DNA from 3 places in the Peribacillus sp. 05N428 genome. Region 3 is predicted to be linked to each of the others. Evidence: riboswitches for the same ligand, from Rfam matches in the RefSeq annotation. Region 3 holds a riboswitch; each other region holds the start of a gene.

Region 1 (4,292 bases), on a different contig from region 3:
CCGCAGGTATGATGAGCATCCCAACTACTAAAATGGAACCTACACTATCAAAAGAAGCAACAGTTGTCAGTGAAATGAGGCTCATCAATAAGTAATGAAAGAACAGTACAGGAATTCCCATCGCGGCAGCAAGTGATGGATCAAATGAAACGAGTTTAAACTGTTTGAAGAAAAGGAAAATCAGTAAGAGGTTCAGGATAAAACAACTGCCGACTATCCAAACAGCTTTTGGTCCAGCCTCGATTCCCGCGATTGTCATCGTGTTCCACGGAGTATAGGATATTTCCCCATAAAGGACATGTTCCAGATTTGTTGCTTATCGATTCCATCAGCAATGACTTTTACACACAGCAAAAACTGTCAGGAAGCTCCACTAGGCAGCTTCCTGACAGTCAGTCATTCCGTATGATGAAATTATATTTATATTGTGGAGTTTTACTGGTGAACATAACTAGGGGAGCTATTTCTGGACGACGTGAAATTCACGAGTAAACGCGGTTTCCACGTATAAAGCCGCGGACTTCTTGACGGGCATTGCCACTCATTTCTCCTGTTTCAAGGAAATGGCCAAGTACGCAAATCCCAATTCGATTCCGCAAAGCACAAACAGGGTGATTAAAGTTTGGAACATCATGATTTCCTCCTCCTCTAAGACTTAGACCAATATTAAAGGATGAAACCAATACCATAACAAGACCTTATTTGAAGAAATCTTCAGCAGTCCCACACTGTTCCCTTGCCCTGAAATGGGTTTCATACTGTACAATATAAAAAAAGAAAAACGGTGATACCATGACAAATATTAAAGAAATAGCTCAATGTGCTGGTGTATCTGTCTCAACAGTGTCTCGTGTATTGAATGATCATCCATATGTAAGCCCCGATAAAAGAAAGAGCGTCTTAGAAGCGATCAATCGTTTGAATTATACGAGAAACATCAACGCCATTCATCTTTCAAAAGGGAAAACCAACCTTATCGGCGTCATCATCCCCTTCAACAATCACCCATATTACGGGGCAATCGTTAACGGAATCACAAAACAGGCAAATGCAATTGGCTGTCATATCGTCATCTTTCAAACAAATTATGACAGGGAGAAAGAGATCCAGGCTTTTAATATGCTGCAAATGAAACAGCTCGATGGCATTATCGTTTGTTCAAGGATTTCGGAAATGAAAATCCTCTTGAATTACCAAAAATACGGACCGATTATTTTATGTGAAGATACCGCCCAGGCTGAATTCTCATCCATCAGCATTGATCATTATGCAGCTTTCTCCTGTGCCCTTGAGTACGTGATTGCTAAAGGATATAAGAAAATCGGATACAGCCTCGGCCGTAAAAAGAGCAGGAACAGTTCCCATCGTACAAAGGCCTTTAACGATATCATGAGTAAACATCAACTGATAAACAATGAAGCATGGCTGTTTGAAGGCAGTTATCACATCAAAGACGGTGAACAATTGTTTCAGGAATGGAATTCGATGATGGATAAACCTGAAGCCATCATCATCACGAATGATGACACGGCGGCGGGCTTCATTCTTACCGCTAGGAAATCGGGTATAAGGATACCGGAAGATTGTGCCATTCTCGGCTTCAATAATGATAGCCTTGGCGAAATGCTAGACATCACGACCATTTCCTTACCGCTGGAATGGATCGGGAAAATGGCAGTGGATCTCTTTGAGAATCCTGAAGAGGTCAAACATGTAAAACTGGACTATGCCCTAATAAAACGGAAAACCGTTTAGTTATCAGGATGTGCTATATTTTAGTATATCGTCACTTGATTCTTCCTTCCTGCCTTCATTCATTAACTAGGAAAAAATAACCACATAAAATAATCATTGCGATATCCCAGAAGTTATTTTATAATTTTGATATAGTAAAGTTTACTCAATTACTAGCAATCTATTAGCGATTGCATGAATTTCATGAGTAAAATCGTCCGACGTCACCTACAAACTGACGCCAACGATTTTAGAAAAATTGAATACTTCCTCATTTACCGATGAGTTAGAGGCTGCAGCTTATAAAAGTAAAACGGACGAGATTCTGGAAAATTAAAGACTCCGTTTGAAAGGATAAGTTGCCGAAGTTAGGGTATATTCCATGTATATTCTTGCTGGCGGTGTAACCGAATAGGAACACCACTGTCACGTTTTTTTAAAAAGCGTGGGGAGCTATCTTCGGAAGGATAAACGGGTTTATTATAAACAGCCGTCGATCTTTTTCGACTGCTGTTTTTTTATTTTTCGTTCCCTTCCAATAAAAAGGAGTGTAACATCAATTGTCAAATTCACAATCACCTTCAAGCCCTACTGAATTGAAAAGGAGCCTGAAAGCGCGTCATTTAATGATGATTTCATTAGGTGGAACGATTGGAACAGGTTTATTTTTAGCAAGTGGCGGTGCCATTCATTCAGCCGGTCCCGGCGGTGCCTTGGTGGCATATGCGGTCATCGGCATCATGGTTTATTACTTAATGACAAGTCTTGCAGAAATGGCGGCGTTCATGCCAGTGGCCGGTTCGTTCCGTGTCTATGCATCCAAATTCGTCGATCCGTCCTTCGGTTTTGCGATTGGTTGGAACTACTGGTATAACTGGGCAATCACCATTGCCGCTGAATTGGCAGCCGTTGTCTTAATTATGAAGTTCTGGTTCCCGGATAGCCCTTCATTTATCTGGAGTGCCATTGCGTTAATCACTATGTTTCTTATCAATTACATGTCAGTTAAAGGTTTCGGGGAAACAGAATTCTGGTTTGCCATGATCAAGGTCGTGACAGTCGTCATTTTCTTGATTACGGGTGTTCTGATCATTCTCGGAATCATGGGTGGGAATGACCCAATCGGTTTTTCCAATTTCACAATGGGCGAAGGTCCCTTTAACGGAGGGTTCTTCACGATTCTAGGCGTATTCATGGCTGCCGGCTTTTCATTCCAAGGAACGGAATTGCTTGGAGTGACCGCTGGTGAAAGTGAAGATCCAGAAAAAAATATCCCAAAAGCGATCAGATCCGTTTTCTGGCGCATCCTCTTGTTCTATATCCTAGCAATTTTCGTTATTGGAATGATCATTCCGTTTACGGATTCACGTTTATTGAGTCAAGATGTTGCCGTAAGTCCATTCACGCTTGTATTTGAACGGGCCGGCCTTGCATTTGCTGCATCCATCATGAACGCGATCATTTTATCATCCGTACTCTCTGCCGGTAACTCTGGCATGTACGCTTCAACCCGTATGCTATGGGACTTGGCATGTGATGGGAAAGCACCGAAATTCCTAGGCAAGTTAGATAAAAGAGGAGTGCCCGTGAATGCACTTATCGTGACTTCTTTAGTTGGCTGCGTTGCATTCTTAGCTTCATTTTTCGGGGATGGCGTCGTTTATATCTGGTTATTGAACGCTTCAGGCATGGCAGGATTCGTCACCTGGGTAGGGATTGCGATTGCCCATTATCGGTTCCGCAAAGCTTACGCCGCTCAAGGCCTTGATATGAATGCTTTACCATTCCGGGCAAAAGGCTTCCCATTCGGACCTATATTCGCACTTGTCCTTTGTATTATCATTATCATCGGACAAGGCTATCAGGCTTTCAGCAGCGATGGGATCGACTGGAATTCAATGTTCGTTTCCTACATTGGCTTGATTCTATTTTTCGTCCTATGGTTCGGCTATAAAATTAAGCATAAAACGAAAATCATTCCGCTTGAGGAATGTGACCTTAAATCAAAATAATACGCAAAGGACCTGTTCTTCCCTAACCGGAGAAGAACAGGTCCTTTTTTCATTTCAAATGATAAACACTGCATTCATATGGTTGCAGGGGTTTGCTGGAGATTCCTTCTTCCTCCTGATCATAATTGCCGATCAGCTTTGTGGCAGAATATGCATGAAGCTCTTCAGGCAAAGTATAAGAGGCCTGCTCTTCTTTAAAGTTGCACAGTACCAACAGCTTTTCTTCCTCAAACGATCTCGTGTAGGCAAATATTCGTTCATCATCCGGCAACAGCAGTTCAAAACGGCCATAAACGACGATATCATGTTCCTTGCGCAGTTGGATAAGCTTTTTATAAAAATAAAAAATGGAATTCGGATCATTGTAAGCCTTTTCTGCATTAATCTCGGGAAAATTGGGATTAACCTTAATCCAAGGGGTCCCTTTCGTGAATCCTGCGTTCCGGGAGTCATTCCACTGAATCGGTGTCCTCGCATTATCCCGGCTGCGGGCGTGGATGGCTGACATCATCCGCTCTTTTGACCAGCCATGAGAATGGACGAGTT
Region 2 (4,292 bases), on a different contig from region 3:
CGAATACATCGTCACCTCTTCCAATATCGAGGCTCTTATTTTAGAGTTGAACTTAATCAAAAAACATGACCCAAAATATAATGTCATGCTAAAGGATGATAAGACGTATCCTTTCATCAAGCTGACTGCGGAACGCCACCCGCGTCTAATCATTACGCGAAAGGTCAAAAAAGACAAAGGGAAATATTTTGGTCCTTATCCGAATGCATTTGCAGCTAACGAAACGAAAAAATTGCTCGACCGCATCTATCCCCTAAGAAAATGCAATACGTTACCGGATCGCGTTTGTCTCTACTATCACCTTGGCCAGTGCCTTGCCCCATGTGTATATGATGTAGAGGAACAGGAATATAAAAAAATGGTCGATGATATCAACCGGTTCTTGAACGGCGGGCATACTGAAATAAAAAAAGAACTGACTGAAAAAATGCTGGAGGCATCGGAAGAGCTCGATTTCGAGAGGGCCAAGGAGTTCCGTGACAAGATTGCCCACATCGATATTACGATGGAAAAGCAGAAAATGATGACGACCGATTTCATCGACAGGGATGTATTTGGCTTTGCCTATGATAAAGGCTGGATGTGCGTTCAGGTATTTTTTGTCCGGCAGGGTAAATTGATAGAAAGGGATGTTTCGCTTTTTCCGGTCTACGATGAACCGGAACAGGAACTTCTTACATTCCTCGGTCAGTTTTACGAGATTACGAACCACTTTAAACCAAAGGAAATCTTGCTGCCAGAATCTGTGGATGCCGAAATGGCCGAAGGGCTGCTTGGTGTCAAAACGATTCACCCGAAACGGGGAGCGAAAAAAGACATGCTTAAATTGGCGAATAAAAATGCCTCCATCGCCCTTCAGGAAAAATTCTCTTTGATTGAAAGGGATGAAGAAAGAACGATCAATGCGGTGGAAAACCTCGGGAAACAACTGGGTATCTACACCCCGCATCGAATTGAAGCTTTTGATAACTCCAATATCCAGGGAAGTGACCCCGTTTCCGCTTTAGTCGTGTTCATTGATGGGAAGCCGGAAAAAAGAGAGTACCGCAAATATAAGATCAAGACGGTCCAGGGACCTGATGATTATGAATCGATGCGTGAAGTGGTCAGAAGAAGATATTCACGAGTATTGAAAGAAGGGCTGCCGCTTCCGGACTTGATCATCATTGATGGCGGAAAGGGACATGTCGAAGCGGTAAGGGATATTCTGGAAAATGAATTAGGCTTGGATATTCCACTTTCAGGCCTCATTAAGGATGAAAAGCATAGAACCTCGCAATTGATGATCGGAAATCCGCTTGAACTTGTACCTCTTGATTCAAGGAGCCAGGAATTTTACCTATTGCAAAGAATTCAGGATGAAGTGCATCGGTTCGCGATTACGTTTCATCGCCAGCTACGCGGGAAAAATGCGGTTCACTCCCAGCTTGATGATATTCCAGGAGTCGGGGAAAAGCGAAGGAAGCAATTATTAAGGCATTTTGGATCATTGAAGAAAATCAAAGAGGCGACGGCCGAGGAAATCATGGAAGCTGGCATGCCAAAAGGGGTAGCCGAGGGAATCGTTAGAAAATTACAAGAATAATCTTGCTACCGATAAATCTCTATGCTATGATTAAAAGGAATTTTTAACTAGACAACTTAAAAGTGCTGATAGAGGTGCGGAATTCAAGAGTAAAAACCTGGAGAAGTATGAGCTTCCATGAAAGGTTTTGAAAGGGGACGCCGCCGAAGGAAGACAAGACTCATACCTTGTCCTCCTGGTCCGACATTTAAGAAATGGCGGATTGTCAGGGTTTATACCCTGGAGAGCTATCTCACTGTGTTTACAGTATTAGATATGTGACCACAGCAATGAGATATTTCTCATTGCTTTTTTTATTGCCTAAAAAGTAGAGAGGGTGCATGAGGATGGCATTAATCGTTCAAAAATTCGGCGGAACATCCGTCGGTAGCGTAGAAAAAATCAAAAATGTTGCCAATCGGGTAATCGAGGAAGCGGAGAATGGAAATGAGGTGGTCGTCGTTGTTTCAGCTATGGGGAAAACAACGGACCAATTGGTTTCCATGGCGCGTGATATTTCCGGATCCCCGAGCAAGAGGGAAATGGATATGCTATTGACGACTGGGGAACAAGTAACGATTTCCCTGTTAACGATGGCATTGATTGAAGAAGGACATGAAGCCATTTCGTATACTGGCTGGCAGGCTGGCATGCAAACGGAATCCGTTCATGGGAATGCCCGGATTTTAAACATCGATGCCACGAGGATCCAAGCTCAGCTTCAGGAGAAGAAAATAGTGGTGGTAGCCGGTTTCCAGGGTAACGATGCAAATGGGGAAATCACTACCTTAGGGCGAGGAGGATCCGATACGACGGCGGTTGCCATCGCTGCAGCGCTGAATGCGGATAGATGCGATATTTATACGGATGTAACGGGTGTTTTCACAACGGACCCACGCTCCATAAAAGGCGCGCGAAAACTCCAATCCATTTCTTACGATGAAATGCTGGAACTTGCCAACCTGGGGGCGGGGGTCCTTCACCCAAGGGCTGTCGAATATGCAAAAAATTATCAAATTCCGCTTGAAGTCCGTTCAAGCATGGAGAGAGAATCAGGTACGATCATAGAGGAGGAAGCAACTATGGAAGAAAACTTAATTGTACGCGGCATTGCTTTTGAAGACAGTATTACGAGGGTCACAATATATGGTTTGCCCCAATCACTTGGTGCATTATCCACAATCTTCACGACGCTTGCGAAAAACCGGATCAATGTGGACATCATCATTCAAAGCATGACTGCCGAGGATACGACGAATCTATCTTTTTCCACAAAAAGTGAAGATACGGAAGCGGCCTTGATCGTGCTGGAAAATAATAAAGAACAATTGGGGTTCGACCGAGTCGAAACGGAGAGCGGGTTGGCCAAAGTGTCCATCGTCGGTTCTGGTATGGTATCCAATCCGGGAGTGGCTGCCGAAATGTTTGAAGTGATGGCCAATACAGGCATCCAGGTGAAAATGGTCAGCACATCGGAAATTAAAGTTTCGACCGTCGTCAATGAAAAGGAAATGGTGAAGGCGGTTGAATCCCTTCATGAAGCATTTAAACTTGGTCAGCATGCAAATGTGCTAGCTTAAGTGTCAGGAGTCCAATAAAAAACAGACTTCCGGTAAAAAGGGTAAGTCTGTTTTCAGGGCTCATTAGATTGGATCTCTGGGATCCCATTGGATGGTGAATATCACTTTTTTTGCGCGGCGTTTGATTTCTTCCGTTGATTCGCTGAGGAATTTTTTTTGCAGTGTAAACTGCTCGGCAAGGAAACCGGCTTCAAGTTGGAAGTGACAATCAGGGTGTAAATCCAAACGGCGGCTGATTATTTCACCTGTCAGGGATAATTCCATCTCGTGTTTCGTATATTTCAAGATTTCCAGATTGCCCCATCCAGCGTTTTGGAAGAATTCAATCACTTCCTGATCGCCATTCAATGGGAATTTTCTTGCTAATTGTTTACCTGCCCAATAGAGGATTTGATTAGAGTCTTTTCCGAGAATATCGTTCAATAGAACTTCTCTGATTAATTCGTATCCGAAAGCTGGAACTTGGAATTCTTCAGTTGTTTGAATTTCTTCAGTTTGAATCTCTTCTTCTATCGCAGCAGCAATATTTTTTTTCATAATTTATCGCCTCTTTCTGTAAATCTATTATAAACGTATTTCTTTTGCAAATTATACTGTTTTTTATTTATTTAAATCACAATTGGAAAAAAATGAGAAATTATACCGGGATATTAATAGTTAAATTAGAAATTTCTTCAAAATATCATCTTGACAAACAAAAAATAGCCAATATAATCCAATAAAATCTATTCTGAAAAAGAGATTTCTTGTATCCGTTTTCTTGACGCACATAGAAGTCAGGAGTAAAATGGACATGTCACATAATTGTAAAGGAAGTATAGAGGAGTTTTTTGACTCTATACTGTATTTTCACGCGGAGATAAAAGGTAGCCACCAGTTTATCTTTGCATGATTTTTCACAAATTAAGGGGGGGCACTTAGTGGCAAAAAATCGTGAGTTTGGGAATCGCAGGCTTCATTCACTTCTAGGAGTAATTCCAATTGGTCTATTCCTAATTTTTCATTTATCGGTAAACTTTATGGCAACAAAAGGAGAAGAAACTTTTAATGGGGCAGTTCATTTAATTGAGTATACGCCCGTGAAGATTTTGGTAGAATGGGTCGTCATCTATCTACCGCTCATTTTCCATGCTGTGTACGGAATTTAT
Region 3 (4,292 bases):
AAATCCCCACCATCAGCCAATACAGTATCCAAATGATATTTAGTAAACCGCCAAGCCACTTTCCAAAAAGTCGTTTCTGTATGCCTATTAAGTCCATATCGTGCCGATTTAATAGGTTGTACATACCCCAAATACCCAATGAAAAGACTACACCACTTATAATGACCGCCATCCAAGCATCATGGCCAGCAGATTTAATGATTATCCTTTGAAATCCCAGGACCCCTACACCTACCTGAATTTTAACGATTAAAAAGAAGACTAGAAAAGGCGAGATTTGATCACTTTTATCGTTCATGTAAGAAACCTCCACTCTCACTTAGTCTTTAGTATCTTCCTTGGGTTCTAACCGAACGGTGTCTTCCGTCTGAACCTCAATTGGACGTTTAGCCTGAAGAAAAAATGGTAAACGAATCAAGGCATCCCGCATATCATAAATCCTTGGCGGATATAATGGTTCAAGAAATGGCCTCCCTAAGGAAGTTACCCTCAGTAAATGCACAAGCAAAAAACAAAAACTGATAGCTATACCCAATAATCCTAAAAAGTAAGCCATGAGTAGGAGAGGAAATCGAATTAAGCGAATGGTATTACCCATTTGATAAACAGGTGTAGTAAAAGAACCAAGAGCCGACAATGCAACAAGAATTAACAATACATTACTCGTCAGCCCTGCTTCAACAGATGCCGTCCCAATAACAATACCACCTACGATACCTATTGTTTGACCTACTTTAGTCGGCAGTCTAGCTCCTGCCTCCCTGAGAAGTTCGATGGCTAATTCCAAGATTAATGCTTCTAAAATCGGTGGAAATGGAATTCCGCTACGAGAAATCACAAGCGTACTGACTAAATCCTTTGGGATCAACTCATAATGATAGGTGAGAATTGCGACATATATGGGGGTCATTAAGATGGAAAACAATACAGCAAAAAAACGAATAAGCCTAAAGAATGAGGCAATTGTCCAGTTGAGAAAATAATCTTCGAATGCCGCAAAGTACTCAAAGAATGTAGAGGGCCCAAGTAAGCCATGTGGAGCTCCATCCACCAAGATCACTACTTTGCCTTCTCCAAGTACTGCAGCCAATCGATCAGGTCGTTCCGTATCGATAAATTGAGGAAAAGGAGAATTTTTATTATCTTCAATCATTTGGGAAATATAGGAGCTATCAATTATTTGGTTAACCCTTAAATCAGATATGCGCTGTATGACGGTTTCTACATTCTCGCTATTTGCAATTCCTTCTATATGAATCACAGCTACTCTTGTTTTGGATAACTTCCCAACAATAATTTCTTCAACAGCAAGTTCTGCAATTGGAAGCCGTTTTCGGATTAAATATATATTCGTATCAAGTGATTCGACCAGTGCCTCTTTCGGACCGACAACACTGAACTCTACCTCTGGCAGTGTAACTTGCCTCGAAGTGTTATTTGCTGCTTTAACTAAAACTGCTTGATCAGATTGATTATTTAATGTAATGGCTATATAACCCATTAACAGCTGACTTTGTAGTTCAGCAGGATTTTTTGTAAAAACAAGCCCCTCTATTGGCAAGTTGTGTACAAGCTCTTCCAGAGTTGAAGAATTTGTATGTAAAAAAGGAAGGAGGTCCCTATGCATTATATCTTTATCAATTAATGTATCGAAAAAAGATACACAGTATATTTCATTTTCAAAATCGAGTGTAAAGCTTGTGAAGTCCTTGGACTTTTGCAGATGTTTGAGTACATCAGTGAAGTCTGTAGATTTATGAATTTCTTGCTTTTTAAAGAATGAATATCTTTTCAATAGACTTCACTCCTTTGATTGTAAGATATGGATATTATTTACGAATTGAAGGTTTTTATACGCACGAATACTTAGTTGAAATTACCGATTAAAATTAGTGGCCAACTGTAATTTGAGTTTTAATCGAATAAATAAAAAAGAATCATAAAAGGGGAGTTGTATTTTCTACTACTCCCTCGTTTAGAACCCTCGTCCATTAAATATTTATTCAACTTATAACGAATAAAGATGAATCCACCCCAATACTCTAGCCATTTCCATAGATTTCTAGCATTCTTAAAAAACTTCATAATTAGGCTTGCAACAGAATGGATTCCCTGTTATATTACAATCAATTAAATATTTTCTTACTTCGGAATCTTTTGAAGTGAGGATAGAGGAGCAAAGACCATTAGTACACATTTTGAGGAGAATGAGATCCTATGACTATTGTGGAAAGGGGAATTTGCCGAAGCGGAAAGAATCTCATGTTCTTGAAGCTGGTTCTGCTATTGAATAAATACAGGACTGTCATATAGGAAACTATATGGAGGGCTATCTTATGCGCGGAAACATTTTCTTGGTAAATATTGTTTCTAATGCAGCAGCGAATCCTCGTTGTTGCTTTTTTGCGTTTACTCCTGAATGGCCCTAACCACCTCTGAATATTTTTAAAAAATTATACAAAAGGGTGTGAAGTTATGAATTTTGGCCAAGTTTTAACCGCAATGGTTACCCCGTTCAATCATAATGAAGAGGTTGATTTTAATGCTACGAGAACTTTAGTAAACTATTTAATTGCTAATGGTTCTGATGGATTAGTAATAGCCGGTACAACTGGAGAGTCCCCTACATTAACTCAAGAAGAGAAAGTGGATTTATTCAAATTTGTTGTAGAAGTTGTTGATGGAAGAGTTCCAGTCATAGCTGGAACCGGCTCAAATAACACGAGAGCTTCCATCAGCTTGACAAGGCAAGCGGAGGCAGCAGGAGTCGACGGAATCATGCTCGTTACCCCATACTATAACAAGCCGTCTCAAGAAGGATTATTTCAGCACTTTAGCGCTATTGCCCATTCCACTTCATTACCGGTAATGCTTTATAACATTCCAGGTCGAAGTGTTGTAAACATGTCAGTGGAGACGATTGTCAGCCTCTCAAAAATCACCAATATCGTGGCAGTAAAAGAAGCAAGTGGTGACTTGGATGCCATGGCACAAATCATAAGCAAAACAACTAGTGATTTTACTTTATACAGCGGCGATGATGGGTTAACATTACCGGTTTTAGCCATCGGTGGAGCAGGCATCGTTTCGGTTTCTTCACACATAATTGGCAATGAAATGCAAGAAATGATCAATAGCTTTAAAAATTGTGATGTCCATGGTGCTGCCGCTGCACATCGTACACTTCTTCCAATCATGAAAGCATTATTTGCTGCACCAAGCCCGGCACCAGTAAAATCAGCATTAAATATGCGGGGATTAAATGTTGGAGGTGTCCGCTTACCATTGGTCCCTTTAAACGATGAAGAAAAAAGAACACTGCAAACAGCTCTGCAGCCTAGTAACGCAGAAGCCATTTTGTTAAATAAATAAAACGAATGATTCTGGAGAAATTTTAAAAAGCAGTGCATACTCGAAAGTAATGCACTGTTTTTTTATCCATGTACGACTCAGGTGGAAGAATTTACACTATATTTAAAGAATCAATAAGGAGAGAGCCAATGGGGGGTACACACAAACCAAACATTCTTGTATTTAGTCCTATTCAGACAGAGGTCGATGCTTATGCTGATCGTATCCGCAATAGTGGGTTCATATCGGTGAAGACAGCGAAAACTTTGGAGGAAGCAGAAAAATATTTACCAGGCACTGAAGTTATCTTGGGGTGGAATTTTCCTACACAATTACTATGTAAACCAATAGCCGCATCTGTTCGCTGGTTTCAATCAATGGGAGCAGGGGTCAATGATTTGATAGCAGACAATTCGATACCTCAAAACATTACAATAACTCGAATTATTGACCAATTTGGTGCTTACATCTCTGAATATGTATTTTTGTTTCTCTTGGACATAGTGAAAGACGGTCCTCGGATGAAACAATCGCAATTGGAGCGAAGGTGGGATCCTTTCATTTCTGAAACCCTAAAAGGGAAAACAATCGGGATCGCTGGACTTGGATCGATTGGCGCTGAACTTGTTCGTAAAGCCCGAGCATTTGATATGAATGTACATGGGTTAAGCTTTAGTGGAAAACAAGCAACACTCGTGGATCTCCACTTTACTCCAGATCAATGGGGTGAATTTGTAAAAGACCTGGATTATTTGGTCCTGACGCTTCCTTTAACGGATTCCACTTATCATATCATTAACCAGGACCTACTTTTAGCGATGAAACCCAACGCTTACCTTATCAACGTTGGCCGCGGCGCATTGATAGATGAAGGGGCTTTACTATCTGTCATGCGGGAAGGACATCTTCAGGGAGCAGTCCTTGATGTATTTGAGACAGAA

Evidence for each region. A riboswitch is a leader RNA that binds a small molecule or an ion and turns the genes downstream of it on or off. The one in region 3 is predicted to bind lysine.
Region 1: it holds a riboswitch for lysine, as region 3 does, so the genes downstream of both, AC1DIV_RS09275 (amino acid permease) here and dapA (4-hydroxy-tetrahydrodipicolinate synthase) in region 3, are expected to answer to the same signal.
Region 2: it holds a riboswitch for lysine, as region 3 does, so the genes downstream of both, AC1DIV_RS04535 (aspartate kinase) here and dapA (4-hydroxy-tetrahydrodipicolinate synthase) in region 3, are expected to answer to the same signal.

What each region holds. Positions count from the first base shown of each region.
Region 1 covers NZ_JBFTMS010000007.1:80,692-84,983, reverse strand. Annotated here, with positions in the region: partial or broken gene AC1DIV_RS09285 (metal ABC transporter permease) at 1-310, opposite strand, end outside; gene AC1DIV_RS09280 (LacI family DNA-binding transcriptional regulator) at 793-1,755, shown strand; lysine riboswitch at 2,014-2,198, shown strand; gene AC1DIV_RS09275 (amino acid permease) at 2,295-3,746, shown strand; gene AC1DIV_RS09270 (glycoside hydrolase family 13 protein) at 3,796-4,292, opposite strand, start outside.
Region 2 covers NZ_JBFTMS010000003.1:253,729-258,020, forward strand. Annotated here, with positions in the region: gene uvrC (excinuclease ABC subunit UvrC) at 1-1,585, shown strand, start outside; lysine riboswitch at 1,647-1,823, shown strand; gene AC1DIV_RS04535 (aspartate kinase) at 1,912-3,144, shown strand; gene AC1DIV_RS04540 (YslB family protein) at 3,208-3,681, opposite strand; gene AC1DIV_RS04545 (succinate dehydrogenase cytochrome b558 subunit) at 4,065-4,292, shown strand, end outside.
Region 3 covers NZ_JBFTMS010000038.1:19,031-23,322, forward strand. Annotated here, with positions in the region: gene AC1DIV_RS23910 (GerAB/ArcD/ProY family transporter) at 1-298, opposite strand, end outside; gene AC1DIV_RS23915 (spore germination protein) at 320-1,795, opposite strand; lysine riboswitch at 2,162-2,340, shown strand; gene dapA (4-hydroxy-tetrahydrodipicolinate synthase) at 2,476-3,372, shown strand; gene AC1DIV_RS23925 (D-2-hydroxyacid dehydrogenase) at 3,501-4,292, shown strand, end outside.